3 regions of the Caldanaerobacter sp. genome follow, and region 2 is predicted to be linked to each of the others. Evidence: riboswitches for the same ligand, from Rfam matches in the RefSeq annotation. Region 2 holds a riboswitch; each other region holds the start of a gene.
What was found. A riboswitch is a leader RNA that binds a small molecule or an ion and turns the genes downstream of it on or off. The one in region 2 is predicted to bind cyclic di-AMP.
Positions count from the first base shown of each region.

Region 1: it holds a riboswitch for cyclic di-AMP, as region 2 does, so the genes downstream of both, ACPLVE_RS05425 (ABC transporter substrate-binding protein) here and ACPLVE_RS04340 (NAD/NADP octopine/nopaline dehydrogenase family protein) in region 2, are expected to answer to the same signal.
Region 3: it holds a riboswitch for cyclic di-AMP, as region 2 does, so the genes downstream of both, ACPLVE_RS06485 (LysM peptidoglycan-binding domain-containing protein) here and ACPLVE_RS04340 (NAD/NADP octopine/nopaline dehydrogenase family protein) in region 2, are expected to answer to the same signal.

Region 1 is NZ_JBNATX010000012.1:31,671-39,023, reverse strand. Features, by position in the region: gene ACPLVE_RS05435 (peptidoglycan D,D-transpeptidase FtsI family protein) at 1-41, opposite strand, end outside; gene ACPLVE_RS05430 (beta-glucosidase family protein) at 219-2,393, shown strand; cyclic di-AMP (ydaO/yuaA leader) riboswitch at 2,428-2,562, shown strand; gene ACPLVE_RS05425 (ABC transporter substrate-binding protein) at 2,645-4,198, shown strand; gene ACPLVE_RS05420 (ABC transporter permease) at 4,248-5,258, shown strand; gene ACPLVE_RS05415 (ABC transporter permease) at 5,270-6,202, shown strand; gene ACPLVE_RS05410 (ABC transporter ATP-binding protein) at 6,203-7,204, shown strand; gene ACPLVE_RS05405 (ABC transporter ATP-binding protein) at 7,222-7,353, shown strand, end outside.
Region 2 is NZ_JBNATX010000008.1:35,398-42,750, reverse strand. Features, by position in the region: gene ACPLVE_RS04375 (Spo0B domain-containing protein) at 1-164, shown strand, start outside; gene obgE (GTPase ObgE) at 224-1,495, shown strand; gene nadD (nicotinate-nucleotide adenylyltransferase) at 1,569-2,198, shown strand; gene yqeK (bis(5'-nucleosyl)-tetraphosphatase (symmetrical) YqeK) at 2,195-2,791, shown strand; gene ACPLVE_RS04355 (LCP family protein) at 2,775-3,950, shown strand; gene rsfS (ribosome silencing factor) at 3,955-4,308, shown strand; gene ACPLVE_RS04345 (helix-turn-helix transcriptional regulator) at 4,395-5,045, shown strand; cyclic di-AMP (ydaO/yuaA leader) riboswitch at 5,123-5,255, shown strand; gene ACPLVE_RS04340 (NAD/NADP octopine/nopaline dehydrogenase family protein) at 5,360-6,460, shown strand; gene ACPLVE_RS04335 (cobalamin-dependent protein) at 6,457-7,353, shown strand, end outside.
Region 3 is NZ_JBNATX010000017.1:16,209-23,561, reverse strand. Features, by position in the region: gene aroA (3-phosphoshikimate 1-carboxyvinyltransferase) at 1-68, shown strand, start outside; gene ACPLVE_RS06495 (response regulator transcription factor) at 86-775, shown strand; gene ACPLVE_RS06490 (ATP-binding protein) at 779-2,143, shown strand; cyclic di-AMP (ydaO/yuaA leader) riboswitch at 2,198-2,329, shown strand; gene ACPLVE_RS06485 (LysM peptidoglycan-binding domain-containing protein) at 2,330-3,136, shown strand; gene ACPLVE_RS06480 (creatininase family protein) at 3,280-3,999, shown strand; gene ACPLVE_RS06475 (gamma carbonic anhydrase family protein) at 4,095-4,649, shown strand; gene ACPLVE_RS06470 (PIG-L deacetylase family protein) at 4,643-5,995, opposite strand; gene nagB (glucosamine-6-phosphate deaminase) at 6,111-6,872, shown strand; gene ACPLVE_RS06460 (phenylacetate--CoA ligase family protein) at 6,966-7,353, shown strand, end outside.

The DNA.
Region 1 (7,353 bases), on a different contig from region 2:
ACAAAAAGAAAAAAAGTGCGAAGTTTAAGGCTCTTTGTCACGACTTTCTACTCCTTTTTTTATTTGTTTTCACAAAATAATTATATCACAATTCCCAGCCGAAAAGACTGTTAAAAATTTTTTGACTTGAAATCTAGGCTATAGTAAAATCTATGTAAGGCAAGAATTCGTTATCAAAAGGGGGATTAGTAGTGGATATTGATAGGATAATTTCAGAAATGACTATCGATGAAAAAATTAGTTTGTTGGTAGGGATAGGTACACCTGGAGAGTTTGGCAACCCTCCTTCCAGAGTGAGAGGGGCTGCTGGAGAGACAAGGGAGATAAAAAGACTTGGGATTCCGCCTACGGTTCATGCCGATGGCCCTGCAGGATTGAGGATCGAGAAAAATGCTACTGCTTTTCCTGTAGCTGTTATGATAGCTTCTACCTGGAATAGAGAAATGGCACGGAAAGTTGGAGAAGCCATGGGAGAAGAAGCAAAAGAGTATGGAGTGGATTTCCTGCTGGCTCCCGGAATGAACATACATCGAAATCCGTTGTGCGGCAGAAATTTTGAGTACTATTCAGAAGACCCTTTTCTTACTGGGGAAATGGCGGCTAGTTTCGTAGAGGGGGTTCAGAGTCAAGGGGTTGGGGCTTGTCTCAAGCATTTTGCAGGAAACGAACAGGAAACGAAAAGGTACACGATTGATACGATAATATCTGAGAGAGCTTTGCGGGAAATATATTTAAAAGGGTTTGAAATAGCAATTAAAAAAGCCAAACCCTGGACGGTAATGAGCGCCTATAACAAACTAAACGGTTATCACGCTTCGCAAAATGAGTGGCTTTTGACTGAGGTTTTGAAAGAAGAGTGGAAATTTGAAGGGTTTGTAATGAGCGATTGGTACGCGGGGGACAGTGCTTCTTGTCAAATAAAAGCTGGAAATGACCTTATCATGCCTGGGGAAAGCCAGCAAAGGTATCCGGAACGAAAAAGGGATATCGAGGAGATAAAGGAAGCTCTTGAGAAGGGACTCATAACGGAAGAGATTATAAATGAAAGGGTTAGAAGAATTTTAAAAGTTTTAACAAATACTATTTCTTTTAAAAAGCACCCCTATTCTGATAAGCCGGATTTGGAAAAGAATGCAAAGATTTCTTATGAAGCGGCATCAGAAGGAGTAGTTCTTTTAAAAAATGATAAGGTTCTACCTTTATACAAGGGTGCAAAATTAGCGATTTTTGGTACAGGACAGATTGAGACTTTCAAGGGAGGACTTGGGAGTGGAAATACCAATCCTAAATATGTGGTTAGCATATTGGAGGGTTTTAGAAAAAGAGGCTTAAGCGTAGACGAGGAGTTAGCGGCGACATATGAAGAGAAGGTAAAAAAGATGAGGCAGGATGAATATAAGCCTACGAAGGCTTTTGGAAATTGGCTTCTTCCGAAGCTTCCAGAGGACTGGTTCGATGAAATAGAATTAGAGAGAATTGCCGAAAGGAATGAGGTAGGAATTATAGTGATAACGAGAAGTTCGAGTGAGGGGATAGATAGGGCTCTGGGAGAAGGTTATCCAATTCCTACCTCTGAATGGGTAAAAGATGAAGAAGCTTTATCCCGCGTCATACCTTATTCTTATTACTACCTTACACAAGATGAAAAGAATCTCATAATAAAAGTCTCTAGGGCTTTTCACTTGAAGGGGAAAAAAGTCTGCGTCATGCTTAATATAGGAGGAGTTATAGAGGTGGCAAGTTGGAGAGATTTTGTAGACGGAATACTTCTTTTGTGGCAGCCGGGTCAAGAAGCAGGGTATGTGGCTGCAGATATATGCTCTGGGGAAATTAATCCCTCTGGCAAGTTGCCTACTACTTTTCCGATGGATTACAAAGACGTGCCTTCATGGACCTATCCAGGAGAGCCAAAAGAAAACCCGGAAAGAGTAGTGTATGAAGAAGATATATATGTGGGCTACAGGCATTATGACACTTTCGGGAAAGAGGTTGCTTATGAGTTTGGTTTTGGCCTGTCTTACACGGAATTTGAATACAAAGGCTTAAGAATCGAGAAAAGAGATGAGGCTTTACAAGTGGAATTTGAAATTAAAAATGTTGGCAATTGCCCGGGAAAAGAGGTGGCACAGGTATACATAAAAGCGCCTAAAGGTAAAATTGACAAGCCCTATCAGGAATTGAAAGGTTTTGAAAAGACCCATCTTTTAAATCCGGGAGAGAGTCAAGAGATAAAAATAGAGATTCCTCTAAAGAGTCTTGCAAGTTTTGATGGGAAGGATTGGCTTTTAGAAGGAGGGAAATATCTAGTAAGAATTGGTTCTTCTTCGAGAGACATAAGGCTTATTGGAAGTATAGAAATTGAAGAAGAGAAGAGATATTCTGTGTTTGACTAACTGGTAAAAGTATGGTACAATTTAATAAACAACTTAATCGTTATCGCTGAACCCGAAAAGGGGCGGGGGACCCACACTTTTGGGGCGAATCTCTTCTTACGGGAAGAGTAGGGTTACTCCTTCGACCCGAGCCCGTCAGCTAACCTCGCAAGCGTGGGAAGGAGAAATATCCAGGACCGCTGGATATTTCAGCGGCCTTTTTATACCCCCGTCCTTACCATAAATTTACATTTAAGGGGGTATATTTTATTATGAAAAAAACTGCTATCCTTTTGGCACTTCTTTTATCACTTTTGCTCGTTTTAGGGGGATGTACATCCTCTAAGAAAGTAACTTCGGAAAAAGATGGGGGAACCATTGTAATAGCTTTGAATAAGGGCAGCATTGTGACATTGGATCCGGCCGATTACAGAGATAGAGAGACTGAGACAGTAATAAGAAACATATTTGATGGGCTTGTGACGCGTACATACGATGGAAAAGTAGTCCCTGAAATAGCAGAGTCTTGGGAAGTTATATCGCCTACAGAATGGGAGTTTAAAATAAGAAAAGGTGTGACTTTTCAAAATGGAGACCCTCTTACAGCCGATGACGTCGTATTTACATTTAATAGAATAATAAAAGAGGGGGGACTTGAAGGGAAAACTTCTCCAAGAAAAGGCTTGATGGGACCTGTGGAAGATGTCAAAAAGATCGATGACTATACGGTTAGATTTATACTAAAAGAGCCTTTTCCGGTTTTGCTTCAGGCACTGGTTCATCAGCAGATAATACCAAAAAAATATTATGAAGAAGTGGGGTACGAGGAATTTTTAAAGCATCCTATAGGAGCAGGACCTTTTAAGTATGTATCTGGGAAATTGGATGAGCAGATAGTTTTGGAAAGGTACGATGGATATTACGGTGGTTCTCCAGACATTCCCCCTGTTGGTCCTCCAAGTCTAAAAAGAGTTGTATTCAGAATGATACCTGAGCCCTCTACTGCAATAGCGGCTTTGGAAAAAGGAGAGGTAAATATAGTTCAGTATATCCCGCCTGACATGATAGAAAGGCTAAAGAAAAATCCAAACATACAGGTAAAAGAAAACATGGGGACAAGGGTGTATATACTCGAGATAAATAACAAAATGCCACCTTTTGATAATCCAAAGGTAAGACAGGCTTTAAATTATGCAATAGACATGGATTCTATTGTAAAAGAGATTTACAAAGGTTATGGGGTAAGACTTGCAGGGCCAATGCTTCCATATGCTTTTGCTGCAAATACTGATTTAAAGCCCTATGAGTACAATCCTGACAAGGCAAAAGAGCTTTTAAAAGAGGCTGGAGTTTCTGATTTGAAAGTTGTCATAGATACGCAGCCTTTTAGAGAAGAGGAAGCCTTGGCTATAGCTAACATGCTTGAAAAAATGGGCATAAAAGCTTCTGTAAGGACTTGGGAATGGGGAGTTTTGCAGTCAGAGATACAGAAAGGCACCAGGCAGCTATATCTTACTGACTGGGGAAATGCGTATCTTGATCCATTTGATTTTTTAAATCCAAAGCTAAAGACAGGTGAAAGAGGAAACTATTCTTTCTACAGCAATAAAGAGGTTGATAAGCTTTTAGATGAAGCGGCAAAAGAGACGGACAATGCTAAAAGAAAAGAGCTTTACTACAAGGCTCAGAAGATAATATATGACGATGCTCCATGGGTGTTTGGATATTCTTTAAAGACTGTAGAAGCAGCGACTAAAAATGTAGAAAACTGGAAGCCAAGTATGGACAGCAGAGAAAATATGCACAGAGTAAAGCTTTCTGAATGAGCAAAAAGGGGGTACCCCTTTTTGCTCTAAAGTGGATGGGGGAATTTTTATGAGGGAAGTTAAGGTTTTAAAAAGGGTATTTTACACAATTCCTATAATGCTAGCAATAGCTATAACGGTGTTTGTGTTTATGAGATTTACGCCAGGGGACCCTGTTGACATAATGATGGGAAAAGAAAGCATGGTGTCACAGCAGGATATAGAACTTTTAAAGAAGGAGTTTAATCTTGACAAACCGATATATACACAGCTTTACATTTTCCTTGCAAATCTTTTAAAGGGAGATTTGGGAAAGTCTATAACAAAGGGAGTTCCTGTAATTAAACTTATTAAAGAAACTTTACCCGCCACAATTGAACTTGCTCTGGCTGCATTAACCCTCGGGATTTTAATAGGTATTCCCATAGGGATTATATCTGCTGTCAAGCAGAATTCCTGGATTGACAGAAGTATGATGGCAATATCCTTTACAGGAATATCAATGCCTTCTTTCTGGCTGGGATTGATACTCATTCTAATTTTCTCGGCTAAGTTAAATTTACTTCCGAGTCAGGGCAGAATAAATTTTCTACTTCATATACCTAGAATAACAGGTTTTTACACTATTGATTCTCTTCTTGCTGGAGATTGGGAAGCCTTTTTAAGCAGTATAAGGCATCTTTTTTTGCCTGCTCTAACTTTAGCAGCTCCTTTAGCAGCTGTTCTGGCAAGAGTCATGAGGTCCAGTATGCTGGAGGTCTTAAGAAATGACTATGTAGTCTTCGCAAGGGCTAAGGGAGTGCCTGAGAAATTAGTAATACTTAAGCATGCTGTAAGAAATGCATTGATTCCGACAGTCACGGTATTAGGCATGGAAGTGGGTGCACTTTTGGGAGGCAATATGATAGTTGAGAATGTCTTTGGATGGCCTGGAATAGGCAGGCTTGTTGTGACTGCGATATTTGACAGGGATTATCCACTGGTGCAGGGAGTGGTAATGTTTTATGCCTTTACTTTTGTCATAGCAAACCTTTTGGTAGATATACTCTACACTTATCTGGACCCCAAGATTGAACTGTAGGGGGTGTTTAAATGACTATAAAAAATGGGATAGTGCCTGCAAAGTACTACGAAGTATCTTATAAAAAATCAAATTTAATAACTAACCTTTTAAGCCTTTTAGGGAAGATAAAAAAGCATCCAACTGCTTTAATTGGAATGCTTACAATTATAGCCTATATTTTAATGGCTGTATTCGCACCTTTTATTTCACCTTACAGCGTTAAATACTCAGACCTTTCAGCAAGACTATTGCCCCCTGTGTGGAGTGGAGGAACGTGGGCACATCCACTGGGAACTGATCAGGTAGGAAGAGATTTGCTTACACAGATTATATACGGTTCTAGAATATCAATACTGGTCGGCTTTTTGACTGTTTTAATTTCAGCATCTATTGGGACTTTCTTAGGAGCAATTGCAGGATACTACAGAGGAACAATTGATACTGTGATTTCTCGCTTTGCTGATTTTTTGCTTTCTTTTCCTTTCTTAATATTTGCAGTTGGAGTAATGGCAGTTTTGGGGCCCGGATTCTGGAATTTGATTTTAGCTCTGACATTTAAAAGCTGGGTGGAATTTTTTAGATTAGTAAGAGGTGAAGTCTTGGAGGAGAAAAATAAAGAATATGTAGAAGCTGCTCAGGCTTTGGGTAGAAGCAATGGTGCGATAATTGTATCAGAAATTATGCCTAATATATTCCAGTCAATATTTGTCCTTGCCACATTGAGAATGGGATACATGATAATTATGGAGGCATCTTTGAGCTATTTAGGTTTAGGTGTGCCGCCGGATATTCCTACATGGGGTTCTTTAATAAATTCAGGAAGGAACCACATATTTGACGCCTACTGGATATCTACTCTTCCAGGCATAGCTTTAGTGATACTGGTACTTAGCATCAACCTTTTTGGAGAAGGATTAAGAGACATATTAGACCCGAGGCTTAAAGTGGAAGGAAGTGAATAAATGCTTGAGATTAAAAATTTGAAAGTGACTTTTGAGACAGATAGGGGATTAGTAAAAGCGGTAAATGGGATTGACCTAATACTTGAAAGAGGGAAAATTTTAGGCCTTGTAGGAGAATCGGGTTCAGGGAAAAGCATGACTTTGCTTTCTATTTTAAGGCTTGTCCCTTACCCGGGTAAAATTGTAGAAGGGGAAATTCTCTTTGAAGGAGAGGACCTTCTCAAAAAATCGGCTCAAGAGATGAGAGAAATAAGGGGAAAGGACATAGCCATGATATTTCAAGACCCAATGACCACATTAAATCCAGTGTTTCCTGTAGGAGAGCAGATAAGGGAATCCTTGAGGGTTCACAATATAATAAAGCCTGAAAAAGAAGGTATATTAGGTTTTCTCAGGAAAAGGGACAGAAGAAAAAAAGAATATGAAAAGGCAGTAGAACTTATGGAAAAAGTCGGGATATCATATCCTGAAAAAAGATATTTTTCTTATCCCCATCAGTTCAGTGGAGGTATGCAGCAAAGAGCTATAATTGCTATTGCTCTTTCATGTAATCCTAAACTACTTCTGGCAGATGAACCTACAACTGCACTTGATGTGACAATTCAGGCACAAATTTTGGATTTATTGAGACAAATAAATGAGGTAAACGGCACCTCCATAATTTTTGTAACTCATGATCTGGCAGTGGCGGCGGAGTTTTGCGATGAAATAGCTGTCATGTACGCCGGGCAAATAGTGGAAAAAGGACCTGTAGACAAAGTAATAGAAGAACCAAAGCATCCTTATACAAAAGGGCTTTTGAAGTCTATACCTAAAATAACTCGGAAAAAAGAAAAACTTTACGCTATACCGGGAAATGTCCCGGATTTGGCTTCTCTTTCACCTAAAGGCTGCCCTTTTTATGAGCGGTGTGAAGAAGCAGTGGAAGAATGCAAAGAAGTTACCATTCCTTTAATTGAGGTTTCAGATGGAGAACTTGTGAGGTGTATAAAGTACCTCTAAAAGATGGGGTGTTAGATATGGGAAATGGCACTTTTATTCAAATAAAAAATCTCAAGAAATATTTCATAGAAGAGCCAGACTTGTTAATGAAGCTTGTAGCTAAGAAAAAGAAAAGGGTTGTAAAAGCTGTTGATGATATAAGCCTTGAC
Region 2 (7,353 bases):
TAAACGATCTTCAGGTGCTTTTGGGATATGCTCAATTGGGTAAATTGGATAAACTAATAGAATATATACACAAGATGATTGCCAACTTAAATGAGGAAAGAGAAGTTTTTAATTTTGAAAACCCCGAAGAAATTATAAAAAGCCTTCTTAAAAAGGTACAATAAAATAAGAGAGTTATCCTATATAGATAAAAGAATTATGAAGAGTTGAGGCGGGTGATATAGTGTTTATCGATACAGCTAGGATATATATAAAAGCCGGAGACGGGGGAAATGGCTTCATCTCTTTTAGAAGAGAAAAATACGTTCCCTATGGAGGCCCTGATGGAGGAGATGGGGGAAAAGGCGGAGATGTTATCTTTATAGCGGATCCAAATCTTTCTACTCTTTTGGACTTTAAATATAAGAGAAAATATGTGGCTGAAAATGGGGAGAATGGAAAAAGTAAAAATCAATATGGAAAAAATGGCGAAGACCTCTATATAAAAGTTCCAGTAGGTACTACCATAGTAAATGATGAGACAGGAGAATTAATAGCAGACCTTACAAAGCCTTATCAAAAAGCTATTGTGTTAAGAGGTGGAAAAGGAGGAAGAGGAAATGCTAAGTTTGCTACTCCTACCTTGAAGACTCCTCGTTTTGCTGAAAGCGGTGAAAAAGGAAGAGGAATGTGGGTAAGGTTAGAACTTAAACTCCTTGCAGATGTGGGTTTGGTTGGTTTTCCTAATGCTGGGAAGTCCACCCTATTGGCAAGCTGCAGTAGGGCCAAACCTAAAATTGCTAATTATCCTTTCACGACGTTGATACCAAATTTGGGAGTGGTAGAACACAAAGGTAGGTCATTTGTAATGGCTGATATCCCTGGACTTATTGAAGGAGCTCACAGGGGAGAAGGATTAGGACACGATTTTTTAAGACACATTGAAAGAACAAAGATGCTTGTTCACGTGGTAGACATATCTGGCATTGAGGGGAGAGATCCTGTAGAAGATTTTGAAAAAATAAATGAAGAGTTAAGGCTTTATGATGAGAGGCTTTTGACTTTGCCTCAGATTGTAGCGGCAAATAAGATGGATTTGCCTGAAGCTAAGGAGAACTACAGTAATTTTGAAAAGGAGATAAGAAAAAGAGGATATGAAGTGTATCCTATATCTGCTCTTACAAGAGAGGGAGTGGATTTACTTCTAGATAAGGTGATTGAAATTTTGTCTTCCATACCCATAGAAAAAGGTGAGGAAGCTCCTGATGTGATAGTATATAATCCTCCTGAAGAGGAAGATATTCTTGAGATAGAAGTTCATGGGAATACCTACTACCTAAAAGGGAGCAAGATTGACAAACTTTTAAAGAGAATAAATCTACAGGACGAACATTCACTTAGGTATTTTGAAATTTTGCTTCGTAAAAGCGGAGTAATAGAAGAACTTAAGAAAAAAGGATTTAAAAGTGGGGATACCATAAATGTGAGGGATTTTGAGTTTGAATACTACGATTAAAAACTTCAAGTTGTGTATTTGCCCTTTTATAAGGTATAATTTAGATATATATTAAAGAGCAGGGGGATATAAATTGAAAAGGGAGCTAAGACTTGGCATAATGGGAGGTACGTTTGATCCTATACACTATGGTCATTTAGTTACAGCGGAAGCCGTGAGAGACGAATTTAAGCTGGATAAAGTGATTTTTGTTCCTGCTGGTAATCCTCCCCACAAGGTTAAAAGGAAAGTTACCGACAAAAAGCATAGATATTTAATGACTATTTTAGCTACAATAACAAATCCTTTTTTTGAGGTTTCTTCGATTGAAATAGAAAGAGAAGGTTACACTTACACGATTGATACTATCAAAGAATTTAAAAAGTTGTACGGTGACGAAACGCTATTCTACTTTATAACAGGAGCAGATGCGGTACTGGAGATTCTTACGTGGAAAAATGCGGACGAGCTTTTGAGGCTGTGCTATTTTGTAGCTGCAACTCGTCCAGGTATTGAGGGGAATAAGATAGACCAGGAACTTGACAAGATAAGGAACCTTTATGGAAATGTGATTTATAAAGTTACAGTTCCTTCTTTAGCTATTTCTTCTACTGATATAAGGGAAAGAGTCGCAAAGGGTAGACCTATAAAATACCTTTTGCCTGAACCTGTAGAAAGGTATATACAAAAGTACGGGCTTTACAAAGAGGATGATAGTATATGAAATATGATATCGAAAGAATGAAAGCGAAATTAAAGGAAATTCTCGATAAAGAAAGGTATTCCCATTCAATAGGAGTTATGGAAACTGCTTTAAAGCTGGCAGAAAAATATGGTGCAGATGTAGAGAAAGCAATGGTGGCAGGGCTTTTGCATGACTGTGCAAAAGGTTTATCTGATGAAGAACTTTTAAAGATGGCTTACAAGTACGGAGTTCCTGTAGATAATATTCTTCTTAAAGTACCTTTTTTATTGCATGGACCTGTTGGAGCTTGTATGGTTCAAGAATTGTTTGGAGTAACAGATGAAGAGATAAAAAGAGCGATTGCTCTTCACACTACGGGAGATGTTAACATGTCTGTTTTAGACAAGATTATATTTTTAGCAGACTATATAGAGCCAAATAGAGATTTTGAAGGAGTAGAGGAATTAAGGGAACTTTCCTGGAAGGATTTAGATTTAGCTGTTTTAAGAGCCTATGACAGCACTATATGCTATGTGATAAAGAGAAATATGATACTTTATGAGAAAACTGTAAGTGGAAGAAACGACATCCTTTTAAAGTTGGGAGAGGAGAAACATGAAAAGATTTCTTAAGATTTTTGCTCTTTTTTTGGGATTATTGATACTTAGTTTAGGAACAGGAGCTTATATCTACTTGAAGTCTTTAAACCCTTCTGATGCGAGTTTGATGAACCTTCCAGCTAAAGGGGATAAGAAAAATCCTGAAGAGATAAAGGTCCTAATTTTAGGAATTGATGAAACTTCTCCTGATGACCCTCATAGGTCAGATACGATGATGGTGGTCTCCTACAATGTCAATACGCAAAAAGGATATATACTATCTATTCCGAGAGATACCATGGTTACAATTTCTGGTCATGGGGTTCAAAAGATAAATGCAGCTTATCCAATTGGTGGACCTAAACTAGCTATGGAAGAAGTATCACAGCTTATTGGGGAAGATATTAACTACTATGTGAAAATTGACTATGAAGGTTTTAAGAAACTTGTAGATGCTATAGGCGGTGTGGAGATGAATATCCCTATGGACATGAATTATGACGATTATGCAGGAAATTTGCACATACACCTTAAAAAAGGGTGGCAACATTTAGATGGAGAAAAAGCTTTGCAGTTAGTGAGGTTTAGACACGGTTATGCCGAGCAAGATTTAGAGAGGGTAAAGGTCCAAAGGGAATTTTTGCTGGCGGCTTTGGACAAAATTAAAAGCCCTTCTATTCTTTTGAAATTACCTCAACTATTAAAGACAGTCAATCAATATGTAGAAACTAATATTCCTCCCTCTCTCATGATCAAATACGCCGAGTATACTGCAAAAGTCAGTAAAAATGACATAATTACTGCTACGTTACCTGGAAATCCGGAGTATATAAATGGTATAGCTTATTATGTCGTAAATCCAGAGGAGATAAAAAAATTTATGTCAGATCTAAAAAAGGGGGAATTAAATCAGTCTGTTAAGGTAGAAGTATTAAATGGGTGTGGCATTCCCGGGGCTGCAGGGAAAGTGGCGGAAATTTTAAAACAACAGGGCTTTGATGTAGTTCGAGTGGGGAATGTTAATGGTGCATCTTATGATACTACTCAGATAATTTTAAGGAGTGGGAATAAAAAAGTTGCAGATGAGCTTAGAAAATTTCTTAAAAATGCTGTGATAGTAGAGGACTACCAGAAAAAAAGCGATGCTGATGTAACCATAATTTTAGGAAAAAATGTAAGCTTAGAGGGGTGATTTAGTGATAGAGACAAGGGAGAAAGTGAATAAAATCTTTAGGATTTTAGATGAAAAAAAGGCTTTTGATGTGAAAATTTTGTATATTGGCGAACTTACTACCATTGCAGATTATTTTATAATAGCAACCGGTAAATCTAGTACACATGTGCAGGCATTGGCGGATGAGGTGGAGAAAAAATTGGGAGAAGAAGGTATATTTGTGGACCATGTGGAGAAAGACTTTGCGTCTGAGTGGATTTTAATGGATTATGAAGACGTAGTGGTTCACATTTTTCAGCAGGAAGCAAGGGAATTTTACAGTCTTGAAAGATTATGGGCAGATGCTAAAGAGATAGTGCTTGACAACAGAGGATAAGGCATGTATAATAACGTTAATAAATTTTTAATCATTTCTTTTTTCACATCCGCACACAATCTGGTATAATAGGGGGATTCAATCCGATGGGTACTCATCCGCTTTTAAAAAGTATTGCGCCTATAGTAGAAAGTCTTGCAAACACATTTGGGAAAAATTGCGAAGTAGCTCTTCACGACCTTTCATCACCTCAAGGGCCTATAATTGCCATTGCTAATGGGCACGTTACTGGGAGAGAAAAGGGGAGCCCTTTGCCTGATGTGATTCAAAAGGCATTAAAATCAGACAGTTTAGAAGACATGATTAATTTCAAAAACAAGTCCAGAGACGGGAAGATATTAAAATCTTCTGCTATTTTTATAAAAGACGAAAATGGGAAAGCTGTAGGTTGTTTGACAGTAAATATAGACATATCGGAGTTTATTCTTGTAAAAAATACTTTGTCAGAATTCTGTGAAATATCAGAGCCTTCAGAGGAAAACAAGGAATCTTATACAGGTAGTGTAAGCGATGTTTTAGAAAGTATAGTGAACACGACATTGGAAAGTTTCGGAAAACCTGTAAATTTCATGACAAAGGAAGAAAAAGTGCAGATAGTTAAGATGCTGGATGCAAAGGGTACCTTCCTTATAAGAGGTGCTGTAGACTATGTGGCAAAAATTTTGTGCGTGTCCAGATACACTATTTACAACTATCTGGATGAAATAAGAGTAGGAGAAGATTTTGGAAAATACTGACACCTGATTCCTTTATTTTACTTTACAAACATTTTATTTTATGATATAATAAAAACGGGTTTTTGTATAATTGAATAACATGCTAAACGCTGAATTCGTTAAGAAGCGGGGGACCCACTCTTTTGGGGTGAATCCATCTTTTATAAGATGGTAGGGTTATCTTTCGACCCGAACCCGTCAGCTAACCCCGTAAGCGTTGAAAGAGAAGGATGATAGCATGTAAGGTGTCTTATTACCTTTTTGACACCGAAAATAAAGCTATAGAAGTCCTTCTATAGCTTTTTCATTTCTTTGGCAAGGGGGTGGGTATAGGCATGAAAATGCCTTATTTTGCTGTAATCGGAGCGGGTAACGGGGGGCAGGCAATTGCCGGACATCTTGCATTAAAAGGATTTAAAGTAAATTTATACAACAGAACTTATGAAAAATTGATTCCAATAATACAAAAAGGTGGTATAGAACTAGAAGGAGAAGTTGAAGGATTTGGGAAGTTGAATCTTGTCACTGACGATATAGCCAAAGCTGTAAAAGATGCAGATATGATACTAGTAGCTGTGCCTGCATCTGCCCATGCCACGATTGCAGAAGAGCTTTTGCCCCACTTAAAAGAAGGTCAGATAGTAGTATTAAATCCGGGAAGAACAGGGGGAGCATTGGAAGTTCACAACATATTTAAAAAGAGAAGTGATATAGAAGTTGTCGTTGCTGAAACCGATACTTTTATCTATGCTTGCAGGTCTTCTAATGGTAAGGCCAGGATATATAAGATTAAAGACATAGTGTCAGTTGCTGCAATTCCTAAAGATAAAACGGAAGAAGTAGTGGAAATTCTCAATATCGCTTTTCCACAGTTTGTAGCTGCTGAGAATGTGTTAGAAACCAGCTTCAATAATTTTGGAGCAATTTTCCATCCTGCTCCAACGCTTTTAAATGCTGCCAGGATTGAGACTACTAAAGGAAATTTTGAATACTACAGAGAAGGGATTTCACCTTCTGTCGCTAAAATCCTTGAAAAGATTGACAATGAAAGAATGATGGTAGCAAAAGCTTTAGGCGTAAAAACTATCTCTGCTAAAAGATGGCTTAAAGAAAGTTATAACGCTGAGGGAGATACTCTTTATGAAGCTATACAGAACACAAAAGCTTATATAGGGCTTATGGCACCTGATACTGTAAATTGCAGGTATATTTTTGAGGATGTTCCTATGAGCCTTGTTCCTATCTCTTCTATCGGAAAAGAAATAGGTGTGAAAACACCTACAATTGACGCGATAATACATTTGGCTTCTGTAATGCACGGAAAAGATTACTGGGAAATAGGAAGAACTGCTGATAAACTCGGAATAAGTGGAATGTCTCCTAATGAGATCATAGAACTAGTAGAAGGGAAGAGAAAGGAGGTTGCGACAGCATGAGAAAGCTTATTGTTGCCGGTTCAATTGGAAATTGTGTTCATGTTGCTGGCGTGTATAATTTCTTAAAGTTTGCAGAACAGCAGGGTTATGAGACAGTGTTTTTGGGGCCAGCCGTTCCAATAGATAAATTGATTGAGGCTGTAAAAGAGTATCAACCTGAAATTGTAGGGGTAAGTTACAGACTTACTCCACAAGCTTTGGAGAACTTGTTAAAAGAACTTAAAGATAAGATAGAAAGGAATAATTTAAAAAATATCAAATGGGTATTTGGAGGGACAGAACCCAATGCAGAGGTCGCAAGAAGATCAGGGATATTTTCTGCAGTTTTTGACGGCACAAAAGGAGACGAGGAAACTATCAATTTCTTAAGAGGAGGAATTTCATTTTTTCAGAAAAGAGTTTTTGCAGATACTCTGATTGGAAGGATTGAGGATAAATTCCCCTATCCCATCATAAGACACCACTTTGGACTTCCTTCATTGGAGGATACCATAGAGGGTGTCAAAAGAATAGCTGAGGCAGAAGTTTTAGACGTGATTTCCATAGCTCCTGACCAGAATGCACAAGAGCACTTCTTCGATAAAAAATACGATCCAGCTCTAGATGGAGCAGGAGGAGTTCCTATAAGAAAAGAAGAGGATTTAATACGAATATATGAAGCATCAAGAAGGGGTAATTATCCACTTTTGAGGTGTTATAGCGGAACTAATGATGTTTTTAAGATGGCAGAAATGCTTTTAAGGACTATAAAAAACGCATGGGCTGCTATACCATTGAGCTGGTACAATGTGCTTGACGGGAGAGGCCCAAGAGATGTAAGAACTTCCATAAGGGAAAACCAGCAATTGATGAAGTGGCATGCAGAAAGAGGTGTGCCTGTAGAAGTAAATGAG
Region 3 (7,353 bases), on a different contig from region 2:
TAATTAAGAAGGCTGAATGCGTCGACATTTCATATCCCGATTTCTATAAGACATTTGATATGCTATAATTTTATTGGTGATAGCGATGAAGGAGAAGGTACTGATTGTAGAAGATGAGAGACAAATAGCTCGATTTTTACAGTTAGAATTTGAACACGAAGGATATGAAGTAAAAATAGCATATGATGGGGTTTCGGGGTTGAAAGAAGCTTTAGAAGGAGATTATGATATCGTACTTTTAGATGTAATGCTTCCAGTGATAGATGGATATGAGGTTTTAGAGAAGATAAGGGAGAAATCTGATATACCTGTAATAATGCTTACAGCAAAGGATCAGGTAAAAGACAAGGTAAAAGGTTTAGATATAGGTGCGGATGATTATGTCACAAAACCTTTTTCCATAGAAGAACTTTTTGCTCGAGTAAGAGCTGCGTTGAGGAAAAAAAATCTACCTTCGAAAAGAGGAGTATTGAAGTTTGCGGATGTTGTTATAGATTTTAATACATATGAAGTAAGAAGACAGGGTATAAAAATTGACCTTACTAAAAAAGAGTTTGACCTTTTGGAGTTTTTGATGAGAAATGCTGGAATTGCTCTTTCAAGAGAGAGGATTTTGCAGGCAGTATGGGGATATGAGTATTACGGTGATACAAATGTAGTGGATGTGTATATAAGGTTTTTGAGGAGTAAGATTGATGACCCTTTTGATAAGAAGTTGATTCACACTATAAGAGGTGTGGGTTACATTTTGAGGGTTGATGGGAATGAAGATTAGATGATGCCGAGAAGAATAACCTTTAGGATAGCACTTCTTTATTCTGCTGTCTTTTCTTGCGTGTTAATTTTTTTAAATGCTTCAGTGCTTTATACTTTAAAATATTACCTCATATATCAGTCAATGAAACAGGTAACAGTTCAGTCGGAAGTTATAGCGTCAAAGCTTGACATATCGGCTAAAGACATGAGCAGCATTCCAAAAGATATGGTGTTTTCTGGAATAGCAGATGAAAATATTTATGTAAAAATATTCGATTCAAAAGGGAATATTGTGTACCAATCAAAAAATTTAGAAGAAGTTTATATTCCGTATGCAATTAATTTAGGGGTTCCCGTTAAGATTGATGAGTTCGACAAAGATTTAGTTTATTTAAATACAAAATTCAAAAAAGACAATTCTATTTTTTATATTCAGGTTGTAAAAGATATGAAAAATGAGTATGCTTTTTTGAAGCTTCTTTTTATTTTGATGTTTTTTGCCGATGGAGCTGGCATATTAATATCCTTTGTAACAGGTTATTTAGTCACAAAAAGGGCATTAAAGCCGGTAGATTACATGATAAAAGAAGTAAAAGAGATAGATGCTAAGAGACTCAGTAAAAGGCTTAAAGTTTACGGCAAAGAAGACGAACTTGTGAGACTTGCAAAGACTTTTAACGATATGTTGGACAGGCTTGAAGAATCTTTTGCACGTCAAAACAGATTTGTTTCTGATGCTTCCCACGAATTAAGGACTCCTATTTCTATAATAAAAGGGTACATAGACATGCTGGATAGATGGGGAAAAGAGGATAAAGAGATATTGGAGGAAGGGATTAAAGCCATAAAAAAGCAAACCCTTGAGATGGAAAATCTTGTTGAGAAGCTTCTCTTTTTGGCTAGAGGTGACGACAGGTCGATAAAGTTAGAAAAAGATACTTTTGACTTAAAAGAGATGGCAGAAGAAGTAATCGCGGAGATTAAATTGATTTATGAAGACAAGGACATCTTGTTGAAAGGAGAAAGTGTAAATATAAAAGCAGATAAAAGGTTGATAAAAGAACTTTTGAGGATTCTTGTTGATAATGCAGCAAAATATACTTTAAAGGATGGCAGGATAGAGATTGAGATAGGAAATAGTGACAGGGCTTATATAAAGGTTAGAGATAATGGGATAGGAATTCCTGAAGAAGAATTGCCTCATATTTTTGAAAGGTTTTACAGGATAGATAAGGCCAGATCTAAGGAGACAGGGGGAACGGGTTTAGGGCTTTCAATTGCAAAATGGATTGTAGAGGAACATGGTGGAGAGATTCATGTAAGAAGTAAAGTAGGAGAGGGGTCGGAATTCACAGTGTTGTTTCCGATTGATAATGACAGCAAATGACTGTATTCCCATCAGTTTAATATAGACAGGGATTTTTCATTCTGTGTATAATTTAGATAAAACATGCCGAATCCCCAATAGTGGGGTACGGGGGATGTTAATTTGGGGGTGAATCCACATTTGTGTGGTAGGGTAGCCCTCACCCGAACCCGTCAACTAACCCCGGAGGCAAAGGAGGGTAAGGTAATGTCTAGAGTTCATATCAAGGCAAAGCCTCTCATCGCATTGATAATCGGAGGGCTATTTTTATTTCAGACTGTCTTTGCCGCTACTTATACTGTTAAACCGGGAGATACTTTATGGGGGATAAGTCAAAAATATGGCATTACTTACACTAAATTGATGGCTTTAAATGGGTTACAGACTACTACAATATATCCTGGCCAAGTGCTGCAAGTGCCTGGTAATGATAACATATATGTGGTTCAAAAAGGCGATAGTTTGTACTTAATAGCCAAAAAATATGGGATTACTGTAGATAATTTAAAAGCTGCAAACGATTATAAAAGTGATGTCATATATCCTGGTCAGGTGTTTATCATACCAAAACCTGTTGATTCTTCATCTCGCACCTATAACGATGTTAGCAGAGGTTATGTTCAAAGGAGCGTAATACCTTACACTTCAGAGGAATTTGACCTTCTTGCACGACTTGTTACAGCAGAAGCAGATGGAGAACCATATCAAGCCAAAGTAGCGGTAGCGGCTGTGGTGATAAACAGAGTTAAAAGTGGTATTTTCCCAAGCACCATAAAAGACGTTATATATCAAGTAGATGCGTGGGGCAATTATCAATTTACTCCTGTATTAAACGGATGGATAAATAGACCTGCATCTAAAGAAGCTATAGCTGCTTCAAGAGATGCTTTGAGTGGGATCGATCCAACAAACGGAGCCTTGTACTATTTTGATCAAAGTTCTACGAATGCTTGGCTTTGGTCTTTACCCATAGCGGCAAGGATAGGTAATATGGTTTTTTGTTATGGGAAGTAAGGCGATGAGAGGACAGAGGCGGGATAACCGCCTCTTTTAATTTTTATAAACTCATAGATATCTTTTATTTTCAGTTATGAATTGCTTGCTTTGATATCTAAAAAATGTTATTTTTAGATTAGAAAAATTTTGGAGGTGTTTCTATGTACATAGTGGATTATACATCTGATGACTTCCAGAAAAATTTAAAAAAATCAGATATAGTAATAGTGCCCGTTGGCTCTGTAGAAGCTCATGGTCAGCACCTTCCTCTTGGGACAGATATTTTTTCTCCCAGGCTTTTTTGTAAAATGATTGAAGAAAAAATTGGTGATTATGTGTGGATTGCTCCAGAGATACCTTATGGTCAAAGCTATGACCTTTCAGTCTATCCCGGGACAATTCACGTGCCTTCAGAAGTGCTGGCAGAGTATGTATATGCTGTTGGGAAAAGTTTATATGAAAATGGCCTAAAAAAGCTTATATTTTTAAATGGGCACGGGGGTAATATCACTGCTTTAAACCTTGCCAGTGAAAAGCTGGTTCAACTAGGGATGACCGTCCTTACAATAAACTGGTGGTTAGATTTTTCAAAAGAGATCCTCACAATTACAGAGGGGCAGGGACATGCTGGAGAAGACGAGACGTCAGCGATTTTGTATTACGATGAAAGACTTGTTAAGATGGAGAAGGCCACAAAAAATATAAAGAAGCCTATTTACAGGGTTTATTTTAAAGACAGGGGAAAAACGCTTTATGAAAATGCTATGTCAGGGGATGCTACACTTGCGACAAAAGAAAAAGGTGAAAAGATCTTCAAACTCGTGACGGAAAAAATTATTGAAGTAATAATGAATGTAAAAAATGAAATTTTTTATTTTTAGAATTGCACTTCTTGTTGTGAAGTGCTTTTTTTTATGGTATAATATAAACAACTGTTATAACCAGGTATAATGATTAACTTATATGGGGTGAAATTATGATTAGAGAAGATATATTTGGAAATTATCCCCAAATATCTCATACTTCTTATATAGATGATACAGCTATTTTGATAGGAAACATTGTGGTAGGAGAAAATGTATATATCGGACCCAATGTTGTTATAAGAGCAGACGAAATAGATGATAATTATCGAGTAGGTAAAATAATCATAAAAGACAGGGCTGTGATTTACGATGGATCAATCATCAACACTATAGGAGCTTCCCAAATCACGATAGGAGAGGGAGCTATAATATCCAATGGTGTGATAATAAAGGGAGAGTGCCATGTAGGAAATTTCACTATTTTGAATGTCAAAAGCATTATAGTCAATTCTCATATAGGTAATAACTGTTATATAGGAATTGGGACTGCTTTAGAAGGGATAAAAATGCCTGACAATACTATGGTGGAGTCGGGGGTGTTTTTGAAAGAAGATAACATAGAGATTTTTTTAAAACCTCTAGATATAGGCAAGAAAGGTTTTGCAGAAAAATTTAATTCTTTAGGGAAAATAGTGGGCAACCCTTACAGGTTATTAGGCTACTGAATTTTCTTTAAAAGTTTCCATGCTGTTTTATCGACAAGTTTTTTTCCTGAAAAAGTAGATGCCGAGAGGTAAATCGCGTCAAATTCTTTATCTACGGGAAAAGATATGTATAATATTCCGTTTTTTATGAAACCTTTTGCTTTTAAAGGAAATATTTTTTTATTTTTAAATTTAATGCTTTGCCTTTTTACTTCCTTGTAATCTTCAAAAAATATGATATTCACACTGTATTCATATTCTTCTCTTGCCTTTTCCCTGCATTTTATAGCTATGGTCATGACGTCGTCTTTCATGTATCCATATACAGCTATTATGTCAAGACTGCCGTTTTCATAATCCCTCAAATTGTCTTTCACAGGATCCAATATTATTTTATACTCTTCAAAATTCAAATTTTTATTGTACTTTTTCAATTTGCCATTACTGTAAAAGCCATAGAGCTCTGTTTTCCTGTCGAAAGCCAGCAGGAAATCTTTCATTACCTTCATTTGAGTTTTGTACATGGCTATGGCTTTACCTTTTTTTTCTACTTCCTCTTTAGAAAGAGGATATAAATGCCATTCTGTTCCCGTTTTTAAAAGAGAAGGCGGCGGATTTAAATTTAAGTGAGGTTGCTTTAGTAAAGGTAAGGGCCAGTCGTTCCTATGGACAATGTACAAAAACTGGGGAATTTGGTCTTTTTTTAATGTATAAAGCGTGTATTTTACAAAACTATTTGTTGCCCAGTGATCTGGATGGAGTTCATTAGGATGAGGATATACTACCAAAGTAGGGTTATATCCTTCTATAATGGATTTCAAATCCTTTAAGACATTTTTCCCTATATGTTTAGCGCATTTTGAATAAGAATTTACATAAGGTGAGCAAGTCTTTTTGGTTCCATAGCTTAACAAAGGTTTTTCAAAATTTTGCCACCATAATGCTGCTAGGCCTTTGTCGGGATATCCTAAAAATATTATGTTTTCTTTCTTTACACCCAGGTATTTTAGTGCAGAAAGGGTTTCTTTTTGCCTTTCGTATCCTAATCGCAGAAAATCTTGAGGTGTTGGGTCAAAAATACCATAGTTTTCTACGACTGCCCTTTTAAAAGAATCCCCGTTTGTCATGACTACTACTTTTACTTCCCCTCCAAACTTAACTACATCTTGTATCAATCCTCCGGCCGCTAAAGTTTCATCATCTGGATGCGGAGCAATGATTAATACTCTTTGATACATGGAAGGAATGGGATATATTTTTTTCACAACTCTTTTCTTCCCATAATAATAACCACTTATTTCAATTAATGTAAATAGCAAAAAAACAACTAATAAAAGTATTACAGCGTATTTTACCTTCCTTGTCATTTTTTACACTTCCTTTCTATCTCCTAAGCTTTATTATTTACACTTTCTTTTTCTTTTATGGTATAATAAAAGCCGTAAAGTGAGTTTAAAAAGAAAATTAGTGGGGGTCAAGATGATGAGAGTGATGATAGTAAGAGACTATGATGAAATGAGCAGAAGAGCTGCAGAAATTGTAAAAGAGCAGATCCTGAAAAAACCCGATGCTGTTTTAGGGCTTGCTACAGGTTCTACTCCTTTGGGTTTGTATAGATATTTGATACAAATGTACAAAAATGGTGAAATCGACTTTTCAAGAGTAATCACCTTTAATTTAGATGAATATATAGGTCTTCCTCCAGAGCACCCGCAAAGTTATCATTACTTTATGTTCGAAAATTTATTTAATCACATAAACATTAAAAGAGAAAATGTACATATTCCGAGTGGAATTGCTGAAAACTTGGAAGAAGAATGTAAAAGATACGAAAGAGAGTTAAAGGAGAAGGGGCCTATTGACCTTCAAGTGCTAGGTATTGGCGTAAATGGTCATATAGGTTTTAATGAGCCAGATGAAAGTATTGAAACAAAAACCCACATAGTGACATTAACGGAAGATACTATAAATGCTAATAAGAGGTTTTTCAAAAGCATAGAAGAAGTGCCAAGAAGAGCAATCACTATGGGATTAGCCAGCATTATGAGGGCGAAAAAAATTATACTTTTAGCATCAGGAAAAAGCAAAGCCAATGCCATAAGAGAAACTTTAAAAGGAAAATTGACCACAAAAGTGCCTTCTACTGTTTTGCTGCTGCATTCAAATGTAACTATTATAATAGATAAAGAAGCGGCTTCTCTTCTTACGGACAAAGAGCTGACCAATGTGGAACTGATAGATTAGGGCGCAAGCCCTTTTTTATTTTGTAGGAATTTTTACTTTGAGGTATAATAGGTTAGAGGATTACATAAATTTGGCTTAATAGTGGTGAGAAAGATGGTAAAGATGTTTTTAAAAGGATTTCAACTTTTAAGCCATAATAAGTGGGATAGGGAAAGGATTCTTGAATACAGTGAAAAGAAAATGAGGGAAATTATAAAATATGCTTATAATTCAAGTAGGTTTTATGAGAAATTTTATGCAGAGCATGGAATAAAAGAAAAAGACTTAGAGATGATACCAATTGGAGAATTGCCTATGATAGACAAGGAATTGGTGAGAGACAATTTTTTTGAAATAATGACTGGTAATATATCTATAAAAGATATAGAAAATGCTATTAAGACTAACGAACTTATGGTAAAAATAGGTGAATTTATCCTTGTCCATACTTCGGGAAGCACAGGGAAACCGTGTAATTTTCTTTATGACGAGGAAGGACTTG